DNA from 4 places in the Bradyrhizobium sp. Rc2d genome. Region 1 is predicted to be linked to each of the others. Evidence: predicted binding sites of a transcription regulator. Region 1 holds the regulator's gene; each other region holds the start of a gene.
What was found. Region 1 encodes HrcA, which represses chaperone genes, less so after heat shock. Its sites were predicted from a motif close to GTTAGCACTCNCNNNNNGNGAGTGCTAAC; they were not measured.

Region 1 (2,201 bases):
GTCGGCGACCTCCTTGGTGGTGCGCTTGCGCAAGTTCTCCATCTCGGCCAGCGTCCGCAGCATGCGGTCGCGCGCCTCGGCGGATTCCTTCTGCAACGTCTCGACCGAGCCCGGCTCGGGATCGTCGGGCATGATGTAGGGCTTCGAGACCACGGGCTCGCCGGTGGGCGCGGTCGTGTCTTCGGGTTGCCGGTCTTGATCGGTCATCGGCTCTGTTCTCGAACTCGTCTCAGGGGATTGTTGGCCCGGATATCGTGCCTAAGCTTACGAAAATCAAGCGCCTGTGATCGGAGGAAACGCCGGTCAGCCCCCCAAAAGGCGACTGACGATGCGGGCGGCGTAGTCCACGGTGGGGATCACGCGGGCATAATTCAGTCGCGTCGGGCCGATCACGCCGAGCACGCCGACGATATGGCCGGCGGCATCCCGATAGGGCGAGATGATGGTGGAGGAACCCGACAGCGAGAACAGCTTATTCTCGCTCCCGATGAAAATTCGCACGCCTTCGGCGGTCTCGGCCCGGCCGAGCAGGTCGATGACGCCGCGCTTGGTCTCGAGATCGTCGAACAACAGGCGCACCCGCTCAAGGTCCTCCAGCGCGTGCAGATCCTCCAGCAGATTGGCGTGACCGCGGACGATGAGCTGGCGGTCCTCGTTCTCGCCCCCGGACCAGCTTGCAATGCCGGCCGAGATCACCTTTTGCGTCAGCTGATCAAGCTCGGCGCGGGCTTCGCCGAGCGCGGTCTCGAGTTCGAGCCGCGCCTCGGCCAGCGTGCGGCCGCGGATCCGCGCATTGAGGAAATTGCCGGCTTCGGTGAGCGCCGAGGAGGGAACTCCGGGCGGCAGCGTCAGCACGCGGTTTTCGACCTGGCCATCCTCGCCGACCAGGATCACCAGCGCCTTCTCCGGTTCCAGGCGGACGAATTCGATGTGCTTGAGCCGCGCATTGGATTTCGGCGTCAGCACGACCGCGGCGGCACGGGTCAGGCCCGACAGCCGCATCAAGGCCTGGTCCAGCGCCGCCTCGACCGATTGCGCCTCGCCGACGGAAGAGAGCTGGCTCTGAATGGATTGCCGTTCGGCCTCGTTGAGGTCGCCGACCTGCATCAAGGCATCGACGAAGAAGCGCAGACCGAGTTCCGTCGGCAGCCGGCCGGCGGAGGTATGGGGCGCATAGATCAGGCCGAGCTGTTCCAGATCGGCCATGACATTGCGCACGGAGGCCGGCGACAGCGGCATCGCGATCAGGCGCGAGATGTTGCGCGAGCCCACCGGCTCGCCGGTCGCGAGATAGCTTTCGACAATTTGACGAAAGATGTCGCGGGAACGCTCGTTGAGCTGGGCGAGGCCTGCGCGCGGCGCGATCAGATGGATCGGATCGTGATGGGCCACAGACGGTAACTCCTCTCAGATACTCATAATTTGTCTATCCCGGGCGCTCCTGACAAGCGTGGCGTTTACAGGCTCGAAATCAGAGGGTGAAAAAACCTTGCCGCCTACCCTCGCCCCTCCTACAAGCACCGCGAACAGCCTTTCCCGTGAGTTTTGGAGGATTTCCCATGCGGCCAAGCCGCCGTGCGCCCGACGAATTGCGCCCCGTGACGCTGGAGCGCGGCGTGGTCAAATATGCGGAAGGCTCGTGCCTGGTGAAATTCGGCGACACCCATGTGCTGGTCACCGCCACGCTGGAAGACCGCCTGCCGCCGTGGCTGAAGGGCCAAGGCCGCGGCTGGGTCACCGCCGAATACGGCATGCTGCCGCGCGCAACCTCCGAACGCACCCGCCGCGAGGCCTCCGCCGGCAAGCAGAGCGGCCGCACCGTCGAGATCCAGCGCCTGATCGGCCGCTCGCTTCGCACCATCGTCGATCTGGAAGCGCTCGGCGAGCGCCAGATCACGGTCGATTGCGACGTGCTCCAGGCCGACGGCGGCACCCGCACGGCCTCGATCACCGGCGCCTGGGTCGCGCTCGCCGATTGCATCAACTGGATGAAGGCGCGCAACATGATCAAGACCAACGTGCTGCGTGACAACGTCGCCGCGATCTCCTGCGGCATCTACAACGGCACGCCGGTGCTCGATCTCGACTACGCCGAGGATTCGGAAGCCGAGACCGACGCCAATTTCGTCATGACCGGCGACGGCCGCCTCATCGAGGTGCAGGGCACCGCGGAACGCGAGCCGTTCACCGAAACCGAGTTC
Region 2 (2,201 bases), on a different contig from region 1:
TGTCCTGCAGCATGGCCTTGCGGCGATCGCCGAAGCCCGGAGCCTTGACGGCGGCGACCTTGAGGCCGCCGCGGAGGCGGTTCACGACCAGGGTGGCGAGGGCTTCGCCTTCGACGTCCTCGGCGACGATGACCAGCGGCTTGCCGGTCTGCACCACGGCCTCGAGCAGCGGCAGCAGCTCGTTCAGCGAGGAGAGCTTCTTCTCGTTGATGAGGATGTAGGCGTCGTCCATCTCAACGCGCATCTTGTCGGCGTTGGTGACGAAGTAGGGCGAGATGTAGCCGCGGTCGAACTGCATGCCCTCGACGACGTCGAGTTCGGTCTCGAGCGACTTGGCTTCCTCGACGGTGATGACACCCTCGTTGCCGACCTTCTTCATGGCGTCGGAGAGGAACTTGCCGATCTCGGCGTCGCCGTTGGCGGAGATGGTGCCGACCTGGGCGATCTCGTCGTTCGAGGTGACCTTCTTCGAGTTCTTCTGGAGGTCCGCAACCACGGCTTCGACCGCGAGGTCGATACCGCGCTTGAGGTCCATCGGGTTCATGCCGGCGGCCACCGACTTGGCGCCTTCCTTCACGATTGCCGCCGCAAGCACGGTCGCGGTGGTGGTGCCGTCGCCGGCCGCGTCAGCGGACTTGGAGGCGACTTCGCGCACCATCTGGGCGCCCATGTTCTCGAACTTGTCGTCGAGCTCGATCTCCTTGGCGACGGTGACGCCGTCCTTGGTGATGCGCGGAGCGCCGAACGACTTGTCGAGTACGACGTTGCGGCCCTTCGGACCGAGCGTGACCTTCACCGCATTGGCGAGGATGTCGACGCCGCGCAGCATCTTGTCGCGCGCTTCAACCGAGAATTTGACTTCTTTGGCTGCCATCTGGAATTTTCCTTGAGGTGTTTGACTGGAGGGAAAGAGAGGCTCTTAGGCCGCCTTCTTCTTGGAAGCGGGGACGTCGAGGACGCCCATGATGTCGCTTTCCTTCATGATCAGCAGGTCTTCGCCGTCGATCTTGACTTCGGTGCCGGACCACTTGCCGAACAGCACGCGGTCGCCGATCTTGAGGTCGATCGGGATCAGCTTGCCGGCTTCGTCGCGGCCACCGGGGCCGACGGCGATGACTTCGCCCTGGGAGGGCTTTTCCTTGGCAGTGTCGGGAATGATGATGCCGCCAGCGGTCTTCTCTTCTGCGTCGATGCGCTTGACCACGACGCGGTCGTGAAGCGGACGGAATTTCATGCAGTCCTCCTAAGCAATTGCACGGGTTGAGGATTTTTAGATGGTTAGCAGTCGTTGCCCGCGAGTGCTAGCACGGGCGAGGCAGAAATAGGACGGGAATTTTGCGGGGGCAAGGGCTTCTAGCAGAAAAATTAGCACCCGGAAGCGCGGACTGCCAGAATCTCTTTTCCATCGTTAACGGCGCGCCGGGCCCGTATTAGCACGGAGCCGCGTCTGCTGCTAACGCATTGAATTTCAACAGCTTGTTAAACTTTTGGGCTTGAGATGAATTGTCAGTTTGCGTCACATTTCTCTCATGTGAGCGCATCAGTACCGGGTGGCTCGTCAAGCACACACCGACCAGGCCGCCCCCTTCAATGCGCTCCTGCAAAGGAGGTTGGCATGGGACTGCGGAGTGGGGGCGTTTCCGAGGATTTCCGGAAACAGATGCTGGGTTACGGGCTGACGACGGCGCAAATTCTCTATCGGATGCCGGATCATCCCTCGCTGCTCCAGACGTATGTCTGGCAGAACTACGACATGTTTCCGAAATTTCCGGCGCTGAAGGATTTCCTCGCCTTCTGGCAGGAGAAGCTCGACGGGCCCTTGTTCTCGGTGACGGTGGCGCATTCCAAGCTGATCAAGCCGGCCGAGCTGCGCGCCGTAGATGGCGTGTTCCGGCTGCATTGAGGAGAGATCAGACGCCGCCGTTGCAATAGCGTTTCCACATCGCGCGATAGGCCTCGTCCACCGCTCGCGCGTATGAGGCAGGATTGCCGGCGGCCGCAGCGTCGATCTGTCCGGGCAGTTCGCGGCGCAACTTGTCGAGGTCGCCGATCTGCGCCGCACCGCCAGCTGCGATTTCGATATAGGCCTCATCGCCATCCGCGACCCAGTTCGGCAGGCCAAGCGCGGTGAGGATGGCGCCGCCGGCACGGCTGGGCAGACTGGTCCCGAGCTTCGCCACCACGGGCACCCCCATCTGCAA
Region 3 (2,201 bases), on a different contig from region 1:
GTGCGCAGCGCGACCAGAAGCAGAGCCGTGCGGGATCTCCTCACTATCATCTCCGAGCTTACGCCGCCGCACGCTAACCTGGTCATGACGAGGGCCATCCAAGCCGTCCGAAGACGCCCGGCTTAGCCGGGTTTATGCTTTTCGGTTGCACGAGCAAGCCTCAGGACGATTACGGCTCCAGGCGCAAGATCGTGGATGCGCCACATTGACGGCGTGTACTATGGCCTTGAGGTTTTTTCCTGCACGTCTCCGTTAGATGGCTCTGCTTTTGTTGAGCCGGCGAAAGAATTTCATGCCACGCTGTCGACCGTTCGCGTTCCGCTGCCGTTCGTTCGCGAATTATCTCCCCGCGTCTCGCGGGCGATGTAGCCAACCAGCGCCGCCAACACTTCTCCCAGTTCGTGCGTGCTGTCCGCCCACGGCTCCGCCAGTGACTTGTAGGCGGCGCCTTTACGATGTGATCGCGGCGGGACTCTGATCTCGGTAAAATGCTCAGCACCTTGAAAGGACCCGCGGTAGGCGATCAAGTTCTGACACGATCACGACATCGCCTGGTCGCAGCTTCCGAAGGAGCTGCGCGAGGGCGCGGCGACCGTCCTTTATGCGCTTTCATTTTCGCAAAAGACCCGCTCACGTGCCGCAGAACGGGCTTAGGTATGAACGAGCGCGGCCCCGTCACGAGCCACTGACCTCAGTGGCCAGCCTCACGTTCTTCGCAAAAGCTGCCGTAGCCCGCCCGGGATGGGCAATCCTAGATGCCCCGGGACGTCCGGGACTGTGCGCCGGCATCAGGCACAGCTCCGAAGTGTGAACCGTCGCTGCTGCTGACCAACGGCAAGGATAACCCTGTCCGCGGATGATCAGTTCTGAGGTATGGAGTGCCAAATATTTCATCGTGATCATACCCGGCGGGGATTTCCGCCCGCCCACTGATAGAATTCCTGCCGGATGACTGTTCGCAGCCGTCCTAGAAGAGGCCAGGAAGCCGCGCGGACACATGCGGCGCTTATTACTGACGTAGATCGTCGCCCCCGAGAGGGCGCAGTCGTGTAAGAACTGAGATTATTTGTCCGTTCCGTACTGTATTTGTTGGAGCAGGACCCCTTACAGACCCTTGCTCCCGAAAAACACTCTTCCTATTTCAGCTCCGCCCGCGCTAGCACTCGCGGGCAGCGATTGCTAACAAGCCTAAAATCATCAACTCGTGCAAATACTTAGGAGGACTGCATGAAATTCCGTCCGCTTCACGACCGCGTCGTGGTCAAGCGCATCGACGCCGAAGAGAAGACCGCTGGCGGTATCATCATTCCCGACACTGCCAAGGAAAAGCCGTCTCAGGGGGAAGTCATCGCCATCGGCCCCGGCGGCCGCGATGAGGCTGGCAAGTTGATCCCGATCGACGTGAAGGTCGGCGACCGCGTCCTGTTCGGCAAATGGTCGGGCACCGAGGTCAAGATCGACGGCCAGGAGCTGTTGATCATGAAGGAGAGCGACATCATGGGCGTTCTCACCGATGTGTCTTCCAGCAAGAAGGCCGCCTAAATCCACCGCTCGCACCACTCACCCCTGAAGAGCGCCTGCCGGGCGCCCCGCCAAGGGTGGAAAGAAATGAACCTCAGGGAAAATCGTCATGTCAGCCAAAGAAGTCAAATTCGGCGTAGACGCGCGGGACCGCATGCTGCGCGGTGTCGACATCCTCGCCAACGCGGTGAAGGTCACTCTCGGTCCGAAGGGCCGCAACGTCGTGCTCGACAAGTCGTTTGGCGCTCCGCGCATCACCAAGGACGGCGTCACCGTCGCCAAGGAGATCGAGCTCGAGGACAAGTTCGAGAACATGGGCGCCCAGATGGTGCGCGAAGTCGCCTCCAAGTCCGCTGACGCGGCCGGCGACGGCACCACCACCGCCACCGTGCTGGCGGCTGCGATCGTCCGCGAGGGCGCCAAGGCCGTTGCCGCCGGCATGAACCCGATGGACCTGAAGCGCGGTATCGACCTCGCGGTCGAGGCCGTCGTTGCGGATCTCCAGAAGAACTCGAAGAAGGTCACCTCGAACGACGAGATCGCCCAGGTCGGCACCATCTCGGCCAACGGCGACCAAGAGATCGGCAAGTTCCTCGCCGACGCCATGAAGAAGGTCGGCAACGAGGGTGTCATCACCGTCGAGGAAGCCAAGTCGCTCGAGACCGAGCTCGACGTCGTCG
Region 4 (2,201 bases), on a different contig from region 1:
GCGAGCCGGCGTTTTTGTTTTGGGGATTATCCCCTCCGATGTCATCGCCCGGCTTGACCGGGCGATCCAGTATTCCAGAGACGCCAGCGATTGAATCGAGAGGCCGCGGCGTACTGGATGCCCGCCTTCGCGGGGCATGACGGTGGAGGGAGACTACGCCCTCGGCGCGCAGCGGACGTAGACCATGTTGCCGTAGCGGGTGGCGGCGTCCTTGTCGATGAAGCGGGTGATCAGCACGCGGCCATCGAAGGAGATGATCTCGCGGTCCTGCTCGCCCGGCGTCGGGCCGGCGGGTCCGATGTAGTTCTTGCCGCTCGGCGAGCCCTTCAGCCGCAGCTCCTGCGGGGTCGCCTGGTCGGCCAGATGCATGATCACGCCGCCGGAGGAGCCGGCGGTGATCACATAGGGATTCTTGCACTGCGCCCGGGCGGCAGCCTCCGTGCGGGCGCGGTCGGCCGGATTCTGGAACGAGGCAAGACCCCAGCGGCCGACGATCTCGTCGGAGCGGATCGTTGCGGGCATTTCCGGGCCGGTGCCGGGCTCAGCCTCGGGCGGCGGCGAAGACGACGAGAAGGACGGCAGGCTCATGCCGCCGCCGCAGGCGCCCAGCAATAGCGCCAGACAAGACGCGGCGGCCAGATTGGCAACCGTGCGCGCGCGAGCTGAACTGATCATGGCATTCCCCCGAACAAGACCATGGCCGCACCCCTCCCGCAGCCAAGCGCAAAACCGCCGCTGGAGCAATGCCGTCGTTTGATACGCCGGCGCCCCGAACGAGTTTCCAATGCCACCATCCTATATCCGCCTCACCAATCGCTTAACCACCTTTGCTTGACAGGATCGCGGCCAAGCCATATTTCCGGGCGCACTATTAGCACTCGGAAAGCCCGATTGCTAAGCGTGCCGTTCGATCCTCGGGAAGAGGGTGGACGGAAGCGCCGCCCCAACCCACTTCCACTACTTCCGAAGCGAGCCTCCAAAGGGAAACGTCATGGCTAAATCCAAATTTCGTCCGCTGCATGACCGTGTCGTGGTCAAACGTATCGACGCCGAGGAAAAGTCCAAGGGCGGCATCATCATTCCCGACACCGCCAAGGAAAAGCCCTCCCAGGGCGAAATCGTCGCCGTCGGCCCGGGCGGCCGCGACGAGACCGGCAAGCTGATCCCGATCGACCTCAAGGTCGGCGACCGCGTGCTGTTCGGCAAATGGTCGGGCACCGAGGTCAAGATCGAGAACGAAGAGCTCCTGATCATGAAGGAGTCGGACATCATGGGCGTGCTGGCCTAAGGCCATCCGTCTGAACAGCCGCTGAATGTCATGCCCGGATCGCGCGATCCGGGCATCCATCATTCCGCCGGGTTCGACTTGCGGACCCGGGATTGGTGCAACACAAGCGGCAGACACATCACCAAACACGAGGGATTGCAGAAATGGCTGCCAAAGACGTCAAGTTTTCCGGAGACGCGCGCGATCGCATGCTGCGCGGCGTCGACGTTCTCGCCAACGCCGTCAAGGTGACGCTCGGCCCGAAGGGCCGCAACGTCGTCATCGAGAAGAGCTTTGGCGCGCCCCGCATCACCAAGGACGGCGTCACCGTCGCCAAGGAGATCGAGCTCGAGGACAAGTTCGAGAACATGGGCGCCCAGATGGTGCGTGAGGTCGCCTCCAAGACCAACGACCTCGCCGGCGACGGCACCACCACCGCGACCGTGCTGGCCCAGGCCATCGTGCGCGAAGGCGCCAAGGCGGTTGCCGCCGGCATGAACCCGATGGACCTCAAGCGCGGCATCGATTCCGCGGTTGCGGCTGTGGTCAAGGACATCGAAAAGCGCGCCAAGCCGGTCGCCGCCTCCTCCGAGGTCGCCCAGGTCGGCACCATCTCGGCCAACGGCGATGCCGCCATCGGCAAGATGATCGCCCAGGCGATGCAGAAGGTCGGCAATGAGGGCGTCATCACCGTCGAGGAGAACAAGTCGCTCGACACCGAGGTCGACATCGTCGAGGGCATGAAGTTCGACCGCGGCTATCTCAGCCCCTACTTCGTCACCAATGCCGAGAAGATGACCGCCGAGCTCGAGGACGCCTACATCCTCCTGCACGAGAAGAAGCTCTCGGGCCTGCAGGCCATGCTGCCGGTGCTCGAAGCCGTGGTGCAGTCGGGCAAGCCGCTCGTCATCGTCGCCGAGGACGTCGAGGGCGA

Region 2: the regulator HrcA is predicted to act here: its motif matches at 1,278-1,306, upstream of BLV07_RS20460 (co-chaperone GroES).
Region 3: the regulator HrcA is predicted to act here: its motif matches at 1,156-1,184, upstream of groES (co-chaperone GroES).
Region 4: the regulator HrcA is predicted to act here: its motif matches at 871-899, upstream of BLV07_RS15285 (co-chaperone GroES).

The regions. Positions count from the first base shown of each region.
Region 1 covers NZ_FNCU01000004.1:134,072-136,272, forward strand. Annotated here, with positions in the region: gene grpE (nucleotide exchange factor GrpE) at 1-207, opposite strand, end outside; gene hrcA (heat-inducible transcriptional repressor HrcA) at 304-1,392, opposite strand; gene rph (ribonuclease PH) at 1,560-2,201, shown strand, end outside.
Region 2 covers NZ_FNCU01000016.1:32,198-34,398, reverse strand. Annotated here, with positions in the region: gene groL (chaperonin GroEL) at 1-874, opposite strand, end outside; gene BLV07_RS20460 (co-chaperone GroES) at 920-1,234, opposite strand; gene BLV07_RS20455 (usg protein) at 1,616-1,903, shown strand; gene BLV07_RS20450 (O-linked N-acetylglucosamine transferase, SPINDLY family protein) at 1,911-2,201, opposite strand, start outside.
Region 3 covers NZ_FNCU01000003.1:117,350-119,550, reverse strand. Annotated here, with positions in the region: partial or broken gene BLV07_RS06715 (ATPase, T2SS/T4P/T4SS family) at 1-17, opposite strand, end outside; gene BLV07_RS50270 (recombinase family protein) at 493-603, opposite strand; gene groES (co-chaperone GroES) at 1,228-1,542, shown strand; gene groL (chaperonin GroEL) at 1,631-2,201, shown strand, end outside.
Region 4 covers NZ_FNCU01000010.1:143,408-145,608, forward strand. Annotated here, with positions in the region: gene BLV07_RS15280 (hypothetical protein) at 154-675, opposite strand; gene BLV07_RS15285 (co-chaperone GroES) at 992-1,288, shown strand; gene groL (chaperonin GroEL) at 1,432-2,201, shown strand, end outside.